2 regions of the Sporosarcina sp. P37 genome follow, and region 2 is predicted to be linked to the other one. Evidence: a T-box and tRNA genes for the amino acid it is inferred to sense, from the RefSeq annotation. Region 2 holds a T-box; the other holds one or more tRNA genes.
What was found. The T-box of region 2 lies ahead of ileS (isoleucine--tRNA ligase). A T-box ahead of a tRNA ligase gene usually reads a tRNA of that ligase, here a tRNA-Ile.
Positions count from the first base shown of each region.

Region 1 (5,878 bases), 1.2 Mb from region 2:
TGAGGAGAGCTGTCCTTAGTACGAGAGGACCGGGATGGACATACCGCTGGTGTACCAGTTGTCTTGCCAAAGGCATCGCTGGGTAGCTATGTATGGACGGGATAAATGCTGAAAGCATCTAAGCATGAAGCCCCCTTCAAGATGAGATTTCCCATTACGCAAGTAAGTAAGATCCCTCAAAGATGATGAGGTGGATAGGTCTGGGGTGGAAGTACGGCGACGTATGCAGCTGACAGATACTAATCGATCGAGGACTTAACCTATTATAAAAAGAAGTTACTTGAATGACCCAATGTCTTTTATTCAGTTTTGAGTGAATAAAAATTCACTTAAATTACTAAAATAACACTTGCTTTATTTTTAAACAGTGTTACAATAGTAAATGTCCGCTAAGAGGACAAACAGTCTGGTAATGATGGCGAAGAGGTCACACCCGTTCCCATACCGAACACGGAAGTTAAGCTCTTCAGCGCCGATGGTAGTTGGGGGTTTCCCCCTGTGAGAGTAGGACATTGCCAGGCAATTCTTTTCTTAAGATTTCAATTGGATATGCCATACATAGTCAAAAGATCATGAAGAAAAAGAAGCTGCGCACATAAACATATCATAAGCGAATACAGCTGACGCAGTAATGCGAAGTTTGTCGCAATTTTACCCAGGAGGATTAGCTCAGCTGGGAGAGCACCTGCCTTACAAGCAGGGGGTCGGCGGTTCGAGCCCGTCATCCTCCACCATATACATTCTACACTTGCCGGTGTAGCTCAACTGGTAGAGCAACTGACTTGTAATCAGTAGGTTGAGGGTTCAAGTCCTTTCGCCGGCACCATTTTAGTACGAGCCGTTAGCTCAGTTGGTAGAGCATCTGACTTTTAATCAGAGGGTCACAGGTTCGAATCCTGTACGGCTCACCATTATTTTTGCCGTAACATATCGCGGGTGTGGTGGAACTGGCAGACACGCTAGACTTAGGATCTAGTGCCTTCGGGCGTGGGGGTTCGACTCCCTTCACCCGCATCTTTTATGCGGAAGTAGTTCAGTGGTAGAATACGACCTTGCCAAGGTCGGGGTCGCGGGTTCGAATCCCGTCTTCCGCTTTTAATTTACCACTCCTGCCGGGGTGGCGGAACTGGCAGACGCACAGGACTTAAAATCCTGCGGTAGGTGACTACCGTACCGGTTCGATTCCGGTTCTCGGCACCAATTATATATGCGCCCGTAGCTCAATTGGATAGAGCGTCTGACTACGGATCAGAAGGTTGTGGGTTCGACTCCTGCCGGGCGCGCCATAATTTAAACAACATTATTCATATACTGTCGGGAAGTAGCTCAGCTTGGTAGAGCACTTGGTTTGGGACCAAGGGGTCGCAGGTTCGAATCCTGTCTTCCCGACCACTTATTGGGGCCTTAGCTCAGCTGGGAGAGCGCCTGCCTTGCACGCAGGAGGTCAACGGTTCGATCCCGTTAGGCTCCACCAATATTAATTTAAGACTGACTAATTATGGCGGTGTAGCTCAGCTGGCTAGAGCATACGGTTCATACCCGTAAGGTCGTGGGTTCGACTCCCTCCGCCGCTATCTAAGGACCTTTAGCTCAGTTGGTTAGAGCAGACGGCTCATAACCGTCCGGTCGCAGGTTCGAGTCCTGCAAGGTCCACCAGTTTACTTATACCACGGAGGAATACCCAAGCCTGGCTGAAGGGATCGGTCTTGAAAACCGACAGGGGTGTTAAAGCCCGCGGGGGTTCGAATCCCTCTTCCTCCGCCATATTTACTTAAACTTTAGCTTTACTTTAGTAAGTTATTATGTTAAGATAATAAAGTCGTTAAGTAAGCAAGAGACATTTATATTATCGCGGGGTGGAGCAGTGGTAGCTCGTTGGGCTCATAACCCAAAGGTCGCAGGTTCAAATCCTGCCCCCGCAACCAAGGTCCCGTGGTGTAGCGGTTAACATGCCTGCCTGTCACGCAGGAGATCGCGGGTTCGATTCCCGTCGGGACCGCCATTTATTACATACGCTTTTACAAGCGTCATTGTCAAAATACCATTAGTGGCTCAGTAGCTCAGTCGGTAGAGCAAAGGACTGAAAATCCTTGTGTCGGCGGTTCGATTCCGTCCTGAGCCACCATAAATGCGGGTGTAGTTTAGTGGTAAAACCTCAGCCTTCCAAGCTGATGATGAGGGTTCGATTCCCTTCACCCGCTCCATTAGGGGCCTATAGCTCAGCTGGTTAGAGCGCACGCCTGATAAGCGTGAGGTCGGTGGTTCGAGTCCACTTAGGCCCACCATTCCGCAGTAGCTCAGTGGTAGAGCAATCGGCTGTTAACCGATCGGTCGTAAGTTCGAATCTTACCTGCGGAGCCAATTTTTATTAATGGGGAAGTACTCAAGTGGCTCAAGAGGCGCCCCTGCTAAGGGTGTAGGTCGCGAAAGCGGCGCGAGGGTTCGAATCCCTCCTTCTCCGCCATAATATTCAGGCCCCTTGGTCAAGCGGTTAAGACACCGCCCTTTCACGGCGGTATCACGGGTTCGAATCCCGTAGGGGTCATATTGAAAAAGGTATTGCACATCTGTGCAATACCTTTTTTGTTTCGTCAATTTTACTGCATCAAGCAGTAAGGAAAGTGGATTCTTAACGGTGCCTTTCCAGAATGCAAACTATGCTTTGCGCATGCTCGCATACTAAAAGGTGGCAAAAGGACATCCCCGCACATCACAGTGCTTCAAGGGATGTCCTTTTTTGTTACTTGTCTTTATTTGAATCGATATAGCTGTCACCTTTATGATAGGGGATATCGCCTAATGGAGATTCCATTCCGGCTTCATCCAGTTCGTCTTCATATTCGGCGACTTCTTCATTGTGGACAATGCCGGCCGGTTCACCTGTGATATCGGTTACTGCAAATTCCTCATATTCTTCCGCACCATCTTCATTTTCTTCGTCGTATAGATCTTCATAATCACGATTTTCATTGCCCATGAAGTCTGAGGGCGTTTCGGAAGTTCCTGATTTTGCGATTTCCTGGAAGCTGTCTTCATAATCCCTGGCCTCGCCTTGTCTTCTGGCAGCGAACGAATTAGGCTCCGCCATGATTAACAGATCATCTTCTGCCGGCCTGTCATCAGGGACATCTTTTTGCGCATCCTCGATACACACCGTAGTGTAGGGGATGGCTTCTAACCGCTCCGCCTGTATTTCCTTGCCGCATACCTCGCAAGTTCCGTACGTGCCATCCTTGATAGCCTGGAGCGCTTTCTGGACCTTTTCCAGCTCGCCTTCCGCATGTGTATTGAGTGCGATATCTTTTTCACGTTCATATAATTCTGTTCCCATATCTGCGGGATGATTGTCATACATGGACAATTCGCCCACGTCTTCCTGCGCAGTTTTTACAATATTTGTTTCGCTTTCAGTTTCAGTCAAACGTTCCTCCATATCACGTAATTCTTTTTCTAGTTGCTGTAATTGTTTGGTAGTCAACAAAGTCGTCACGGTCCTTTCTGTATGTCTTTCTTATTTCAGTCATTCCCTTTTTAGGAGGAAGAGTAAACCTTTCCAATAAAAAAACGCCTACCTTTTGAAGTGTAGACGTTTCTATTACAGTTTATTCAGATGAAGTGTGCGATGAGGATACCGATTCCAAGAAGCAGGCCGAACAGTGTATTGGTGACGCCTGTATCTTTCATGGCAGGCATTACCTGTAATGGCTGCTCATATTTTCTGAACGTTTTCACTGCATGTAGCGGTTTGGGTATGCTGATCAGTACGAGTAATGCCCAGGCAGATACATGGTCTGTCAATACAAGTGCAATGATCCAGACATAAGAAACGATGAAGAATGCGGCCAAAATCGTCACGGCATTATTTCGCCCCGTCAGGATCGCCATTGTTTTTCTGCCGCCTCTAGTGTCCTGAACGATATCCCGGATGTTATTCGCCAGCATAATAGCGCCGACTAAGAGCATACTTGGCACGGATAAAAGAATTGCATTCCCTGTAACTGTTCCCGTCTGAATGTAGAATGCAATCAGAATCAGCAGCATGCCCATAACGAATCCTGAAACCAGTTCACCGAAAGGCGTATAGGCGATTGGATAAGGGCCGCCTGTATACAAATAGCCAATCAGCATCGCAACAGAACCTACCGCGGCAAGCCACCAGGAGGTTCCCATACAAATATAAATTCCAAGAAGAACGGCTAAGCCATACAGCAAAAGCGCCAGATTCAATACCGTTTTCGGCTGAACACCATTGCGTACGATAGTACCGCCGATGCCGATAGAATGCTCATCGTCCAAGCCTCTTTTAAAGTCATAGTATTCGTTGAACATATTGGTCGCCATCTGTAAAAACAGGCTGGCGACAAGCATCGCAAGGAATAACGGAAAATGAAGCGGACCGTATTGCAGTGCAATCATAGTGCCTAAAAAGACGGGGGCAAACGCAGCGGTCAATGTGTGGGGCCTTGTCAGCTGCCACCAGATTCGCCAGCCGGTATCTGTTTCTATTGTGTGTTGCACGGGTAATCTCTCCTTATATAAAGTCATCATTAGTTATTATACAACAAAAGCAAGCAGTTAGGTATGAAGAGGCAGCAGCTTAAGATAATTGTCGAATGACCCTAAACTTAACAAGTCAATATCATATAAAGTAAAGGCTTCAATGTGCTAGAATAGAGGTACTTATTGTTCAGTGAACGTATGTCTGAACGTAAAATGTCGAAAAACATATGCTTGATGATAAGGAGAGAGTGGGATGAATCGGAAATTGACCGATCGAGAGAGGACGGTTCCGGCAACAGGCACTGATTCTCGTTTTTTTACGGAAACAATTGAAGTGGAGACGCTCAGTCCGCTGGCTTTTTTTGAAGCGGGTCTGTCACATTACGGCGGCCATCGTTTCTTTTGGCAAAATGCAGATAAAACAGTGAAGCTTGTCGGATTGGGACAGGCAACTGTTCTCACCGCAGAGAACGATCGTTTTCAATCCATTTCTGCACAATGGAAATCATTATGCGAAGGATTGATTAAAGAAGAGAAAGACATAGATCCGGTTTTATTCGGAGGATTTTCTTTTGATCCCGGCACACGTCAGGATGATGAGTGGAATGCGTTTCCTGCCGCTTATTTCACAGTGCCTTTAATTCAATTAAAAATTGAAAAAGGAAAAACGTACGTGTCCATTAATTACATCACAGAAGAACCGCAAGCGGCTGCTGATTTCGAAGCGCTGCGTCAAGAGCGTGACCGGCTGATTCACATTGCCCAAGTAGATGAATTCATATTTCATGGAAAGCCGGCTCTGCTGGAACAAACGGAGCTGGCCACTGATCGCTATATGAAAGCAGTGGAGCAGGCAACATCACAAATCAAAGCACAGGCCGCAGAAAAAGTCGTCATTGCCCGCAAGATAAAATTGACATTTGAAGAGGAATTCCAAAAGGCCGCAGCTTTGCATACGATTACGAATGAACAATCAGCGAGCTATCATTTCGGTCTGCAGATTGGCGATGACATGTTCTTTGGAGCCACACCTGAACGCTTGGTGGAGATTTCAAAAGGACATGCCTATTCTGCCTGTGTAGCGGGTTCCATTAAACGCGGAAAAACGTCGCAGGAAGACCAGCAGTTAGGGGAAACTCTGCTGCGCGATAAAAAGAACCGGGAAGAGCATCAATATGTTGTCGATATGATTACTCATGTCTTTTCGGAATTCTGTACTTCACTTCAAGTGAGCAAAACCCCTAAGCTGCTGAAGGTGCGGGACATTCAGCATTTATTCACGCCTGTCGAAGGAGACCTTGCGGAAGATATGGATATTTTCCGTCTCGTGGAGGCACTCCACCCGACACCTGCCCTTGGAGGGGTTCCGCGTCAGAAA
Region 1 covers NZ_CP015349.1:802,392-808,269, reverse strand. The annotation lists rRNA gene SporoP37_RS04325 (23S ribosomal RNA) at 1-263, shown strand, start outside; rRNA gene rrf (5S ribosomal RNA) at 406-521, shown strand; tRNA gene SporoP37_RS04315 (tRNA-Val) at 659-734, shown strand; tRNA gene SporoP37_RS04310 (tRNA-Thr) at 751-826, shown strand; tRNA gene SporoP37_RS04305 (tRNA-Lys) at 836-911, shown strand; tRNA gene SporoP37_RS04300 (tRNA-Leu) at 933-1,014, shown strand; tRNA gene SporoP37_RS04295 (tRNA-Gly) at 1,023-1,094, shown strand; tRNA gene SporoP37_RS04290 (tRNA-Leu) at 1,112-1,200, shown strand; tRNA gene SporoP37_RS04285 (tRNA-Arg) at 1,210-1,286, shown strand; tRNA gene SporoP37_RS04280 (tRNA-Pro) at 1,316-1,392, shown strand; tRNA gene SporoP37_RS04275 (tRNA-Ala) at 1,399-1,474, shown strand; tRNA gene SporoP37_RS04270 (tRNA-Met) at 1,501-1,574, shown strand; tRNA gene SporoP37_RS04265 (tRNA-Ile) at 1,580-1,656, shown strand; tRNA gene SporoP37_RS04260 (tRNA-Ser) at 1,672-1,764, shown strand; tRNA gene SporoP37_RS04255 (tRNA-Met) at 1,851-1,925, shown strand; tRNA gene SporoP37_RS04250 (tRNA-Asp) at 1,927-2,002, shown strand; tRNA gene SporoP37_RS04245 (tRNA-Phe) at 2,050-2,125, shown strand; tRNA gene SporoP37_RS04240 (tRNA-Gly) at 2,131-2,204, shown strand; tRNA gene SporoP37_RS04235 (tRNA-Ile) at 2,209-2,285, shown strand; tRNA gene SporoP37_RS04230 (tRNA-Asn) at 2,287-2,361, shown strand; tRNA gene SporoP37_RS04225 (tRNA-Ser) at 2,374-2,464, shown strand; tRNA gene SporoP37_RS04220 (tRNA-Glu) at 2,474-2,545, shown strand; gene SporoP37_RS04215 (TraR/DksA C4-type zinc finger protein) at 2,741-3,490, opposite strand; gene SporoP37_RS04210 (1,4-dihydroxy-2-naphthoate polyprenyltransferase) at 3,607-4,518, opposite strand; gene SporoP37_RS04205 (isochorismate synthase) at 4,754-5,878, shown strand, end outside.
Region 1: it has a tRNA-Ile gene. The T-box ahead of ileS (isoleucine--tRNA ligase) is inferred to sense a tRNA for this amino acid. The anticodon was not compared.

Region 2 (5,878 bases):
TTTGGCTTCCAGTGACTTACCGATTACTTTTGCATTTCGTGCTTCTTCCAGCGCTTTTAAGACATCATCACGGATATCCATCAAGTTGTCGAAACGTTCACGAAGTTTGTCTGCCGCTTCGCCTTTTTGATCAGCTTCCGGCATATCCGTCAACTGGACACTTTCCGCTTCTTCAAAAGCAAGGTTCGTCCACATCTCATCTGCAGTATGCGGCAAGATGGGTGTGATCAGCTTCACCATTGTGATCAGTGTATCGTACATCACTGATTGCATCGCGCGCCGATGCGGGTGATCCGCAGCTTCAATGTACACTACGTCTTTTGCGATATCCAAGTAGAATGAGCTGAGTACACCCGTACAGAAATTATTGATCGCATGGTAAACAACCGGGAATTCATACTGCTCATACGCAGTTAGCACTTCTTCAATCAAATCTTGAAGCTTCACATAGACGTATTGATCGACTGGACGCATATCATCGAAAGCCACACGGTTTGCCGACGGGTTAAAGTCCGCCACGTTACCGTGCAGGAAGCGTACTGTGTTCCGAATCTTCCGGTATACTTCCGAAACCTGTTTGAAGTTTGAATCGGATACACGTACGTCTGCTGTATAGTCAACAGACGATACCCATAGACGCACAATATCGGCGCCCAGCTGATTGATGACTTTTGCCGGAACGATTACATTACCTAAAGATTTACTCATCTTGCGGCCGTCTTTATCTAATGTAAAGCCGTGGCTCAAAACACCTTTATACGGTGCAATACCGTTGATCGCTACGCTTGTCGTCAATGAAGAGTTGAACCATCCGCGGTATTGGTCAGATCCTTCAAGGTATAAATCGGCCGGGTACCGCAGATCATCCCGCTCCTCAAGTACACCCTGATGCGTCGTACCGGAGTCAAACCAGACGTCCATGATGTCCGTCTCTTTCGTAAACTCGCCGTTTGGACTTCCTTCATGCGTGAAGCCTTCAGGCAATAGCTCTTTGGCAGAACGCTCAAACCAGATATTCGATCCGTTCTCACGGAACAGGTCCGCCACATGGCTGATCGTTTCATCTGTCAGAATTGCTTCGCCGTTTTCCGCATAGAAGACCGGAATCGGAACTCCCCATACCCGCTGACGGGAAATACACCAGTCGCCCCGGTCACGGACCATATTGTACAGACGTGTTTCACCCCAAGATGGCGTGAATTTTGTATTGCGGATCGCTTCCAGCAGATCACTTCTGAATAATTCAATCGAAGCGAACCACTGTGCTGTGGCGCGGAAGATCACAGGTTTCTTTGTGCGCCAGTCATGCGGATAAGAGTGAGTGAAGAACGACAGCTTTTGAAGTGCCCCGACTTCTTTCAGCTTCTCGGTTACCGCTTTATTCGCATCTTCATAGAACAATCCTTCGAAGTATGGTGCTTCTTCCGTCATAACACCGCGATCATTGATTGGAGATAATGCATCGATTCCATACGCCTTTGATACGTAGAAGTCATCTTCACCATGCCCAGGCGCCGTGTGTACACAGCCAGTACCTGCATCAGCCGTAACGTGTTCGCCAAGCATAACCAGTGAATCCCGGTCATAGAATGGGTGTCTTGCTGCAATTCGGTCAAGATCAGCACCCTGTACTTCTTTCTCAATAGAATAGTCTTCCCATTCTAATTCTTTTGCTAAATATTCCACTAAGTCCTTTGCTGCCACAAATTTCTCGCCATTCACTTTCACAACTGCATAAGTGAATGCAGGATGTACGGAAATTCCCAAGTTTGCCGGAATTGTCCAAGGAGTTGTTGTCCAGATTAGGAATTTTACATCTTCATCCAGCACACCTTTTCCGTCCCGGATCAGGAAGCTGACATAAATCGACGGAGACTTTTTATCTTGATATTCAATTTCTGCTTCAGCCAATGCAGATTCACTTGACGGTGACCAGTACACCGGCTTCAGACCTTTGTAGATATATCCCTTTTTTGCCATCTCGCCAAATACTTGAATCTGACGGGATTCAAATTCAGGCTTCAATGTGATATACGGATTATCCCAGTCTCCGCGGACACCGAGACGTTTGAACTGCGTACGCTGGTTATCGATTTGATTAAGCGCATACTCTTCACACATTTTACGGAATTCCGCAGTGCTCATTTTCTTGCGGTCGACCCCTTTATTGACCAAAGCCTGCTCGATCGGCAGACCGTGCGTATCCCATCCCGGAACATATGGCGCATGGAATCCTGACATGGATTTATAACGGATAATAAAGTCTTTTAATATTTTGTTGAGTGCGTGGCCCATATGCAAATCACCATTTGCGTATGGCGGGCCGTCATGCAGCACGAAAAACGGACGGCCTGCTGTGCGCTCCTGTACTTTCTGATAAATATTTTTCTCGTTCCATTCTTCCTGCATCTTCGGTTCGTTATTCGGCAAGTTTCCGCGCATTGGGAAGTCTGTTTTCGGCATTAGTAATGTATCTTTATATTCCATTGTAATTCCTCCTTAAATTATGTGAGTTTCAATCGTGCTGTGTTTGAAGAGCAACGTCAGGCTTGGGCCGTTTCTAAACTCCATGGCCCGTTGAACACGAACGCTGTCTGCTGCTTTTTTAATAAACAAAAAACCCCATCCCAAAAAGGGACGAGGCTTATTCTCGCGGTACCACCCTACTTGCAATTGCATACACAATTGCCGCTTAGACACTGGTAACGGCAGTGTAACCGGGGCTCCGCATAAAACAAAGTCCAGCTCAGGAGTGATTTTCCTTGCTGCTTCTCCGCCGGGCTTTCACCATCCCCGGCTCGCTTTGGGTAAAGTCAGTAAGTACTCTTTCCTTCAACGCTTCATTATAACGATTTAGTTGTCATTATAAAAAATGTGTTCGGAAGTTGTCAAGCCTCTTCCACTTTCTCAGGTTTCACTTCATCCAGACTGTCCACATCGGGTATGTCTAATTCTTGCTCTGCCACATTTTCTACACTGGACGTATCAAGCTCATACTTCATCAGCTCGTCCCAGTCTTCTGTGTTGATCATATCCAGCTGCGCTTCGACCATCATCTTAAAACGGCTCTTGAAAACTTTGGACTGCTTTTTCAGCACTTCTACTTCCAGTGCAATTTTTCTCGCCTGGGACAGTGCGTCATTAATCAGACGATCCGCATTTTTTTCTGCTTCCGAAATAATTAACTTAGATTCCTGAACAGAATTTTTACGAACATCTTCCGCAGCTTCCTGTGCAATCAAAATGGACTTTTGCATCGTTTCTTCAATCATATTGAAATGACTGATCTTTACTTCGTGATCTGCAACCTTTTTTTCTAGTTCTTCATTTTTTTTCAGGACGTTTTCATAATCTTTCATGAGCTGCTCAAGGAACTCATTGACTTCATCTTCATCGTAGCCGCGAAACTTTGTGTTAAACGTTTTATTATGTATATCCGTAGGGGTTAAAGCCATAATACGCTTTCTCCTTTCAGTATGCTGTATCAACTTGCATTGTAATCATCTATACTACTTGATTAAACACTACTTTTCTGAAATTATCAAGGATTCTATTTAGACTAACGCCCCGATCATTACACGGATTTTATCTTTTCTCGTACGCCCTTCGATGCTCATGATTCTGAAACGGCCAAATCCCCTGACCGACAGCACATCGTACTCTTCTACTTCGAATGCCTGCTGATCGATCATCGCCCAATTCACTTTCACTTTTTCACCTTTGATAAGGGATGACGCTTTCGCTCTTGAACTGTTCGTCAGTGCTGCAACCACAGTATCCAGACGCAGTGAACTGATAATATGCAGCTCTTCTGCCCACTCTTCTTTTGCATCAATGAAATCTTCAGAGTTCAATACAGGCTCCACGGAAACCTTCACTTTACCAACTTGAGTAAAGTTCACGTGAATATATTCAGACACTTCTGACGCAACTGCAAATTGCACTGCTTCTTCCGTCAATTCGATATCCCCGAACCTCGACCGTTCAATGCCGATTGACAGAAGTGACCCCAGCAATTGAGAATGTTTCAGCGTGACAAATTTTTGCGGATAATTCACCTGATAGATACTGATCTGAAAATCATCTGCTGCCGGTGTGTAATAATCGGGATAAATTAACACACGCTGACGCTCTGCACCGTGAAATCCTCCTTCCGCCGTCAATGTCAAGTCGGAATTTCTGACAATCGATTCTGTAATGAAGCGCTGGCGCGGATCCAAAAATTCCGTTAATTTTGGCGCATACGTATCCTCAACTTCTTTCACCCAGCTATTCACTTTTTCTATAAAAGGCTGTTCCTCTTTACGGAAATGCTGAAACATCGAATCCATTATTTTTATTCTCCTTATACAAAAAAATCCTCACCCTGTGAGGATTTCCGTTTTCTGTTAAGAGTATGCTCAGTAAACCAATGCCTGAAACAGCATTAAATAAATTTGGCCGATTCCCCTGCTAATTAATTGCAGAGCAAGCAAAGCTACGATAGGTGAAAAATCAATCATGCCGAATGGCGGAATGAACTTACGGAAAAACCCTAAATATGGTTCCGCTATTTTGGCTAACATCTGACCAAATTTCGTTTCTCTCGTTGACGGGACCCACGACATCAAAATATAAATGACTAACAGAATTGAAAAAATTTGCAGCGCGCCTGAAATCAATAAATAAGCGTTATTTAATAATGCGATCATAATTACTTGTACACCTCATTCAAAATTGTTCATCTTCCGTTTAACTGGAAGTTTTAAGCTGTGTAGCCTTCCTTCTTTACTGCTCGGATAAGAATTCTGTTATCTTGCCGGCTACTTCTACGTTGTCTGGTGCACATAGGAATATATCTGCTCCGATTCGCTGAATATCTCCGCCAAGCGCGTAAACTGTCCCACTCAAGAAATCGATGATGCGAAATCCCTGATCCCGTTCCACCTGCTGCAGATTAACCACAACGGAACGCCGGTTTTTCAGGTGTTCTGCAATGTCTTCCACTTCCGCATAAGACCGCGGCTCGAGTAAGATGACTTTCGATGACTTTTGGAGACTTTGTAAACTGATGACCGGAGCTTGCGCTGAAGTTTGCTGCTGGCCAGGCTGCACACGTGAATTGAATGCCCGTTTCTTTCCGCCTAGCTTCTTCATCTCTTTACGGGCAAGAGCGTGCTCCGCTTTTTTTGGTTTACTCTGTGGTTGAGGCTGATGAACAACTTCTTCTTCCGATACCCAAAACATCTTTTCTAATCGTTTTTTGAGGCTCATTCAATTTCCTCTCTTTCTGATCCGGCCAATGCTGTGCCGATACGTATATGGGTTGCTCCTTCTTCTATCGCAATTGCAAAATCATTGGACATGCCCATGGATAATTTCGTACATGGCGCATACGGCAGCTTCTTCGCTGCGATCCGGTCACGCAGTTCACGCAGCGACTGGAATACACCGCGAAGCACGGACTCGTCCTCTGTGTTCGGCGCCATCGTCATTAATCCAATCACATGAACATTCTCATAAACTGCCAGCTGCTCAAAGAATACATCCGCTTCTTCCGGCGTAATTCCCGATTTAGATTCCTCTCCTGAGACATTGACTTGTACAAAACAATCCAGCGGCCGGCTAGCCCGCTTGTTCACTTCTTTCGCAAGGCTCAGGCGATCGAGCGAATGAAGACAGTCAATCGTATCAATCAGGTCCTTCACTTTACGCGTCTGCAAGTTTCCAATGAAATGCCAATTTGCTGAATCTGTAATCGCTTCCTGCTTTTCAAGGAGCCCTTCCAGACGGTTTTCACCTAAGTCTTTTATGCCGATATCGAGCAGAGACTGCGCTCTGGAAGGTGACACCTGTTTGGTAACTGCAATAATCGTAATGTCTTCCGGATTGCGCTGAG
Region 2 covers NZ_CP015349.1:2,853,202-2,859,079, reverse strand. The annotation lists gene ileS (isoleucine--tRNA ligase) at 1-2,487, opposite strand, end outside; T-box leader at 2,631-2,845, opposite strand; gene SporoP37_RS14245 (DivIVA domain-containing protein) at 2,889-3,455, opposite strand; gene SporoP37_RS14240 (YlmH family RNA-binding protein) at 3,555-4,331, opposite strand; gene SporoP37_RS14235 (YggT family protein) at 4,401-4,691, opposite strand; gene SporoP37_RS14230 (cell division protein SepF) at 4,768-5,253, opposite strand; gene SporoP37_RS14225 (YggS family pyridoxal phosphate-dependent enzyme) at 5,250-5,878, opposite strand, start outside.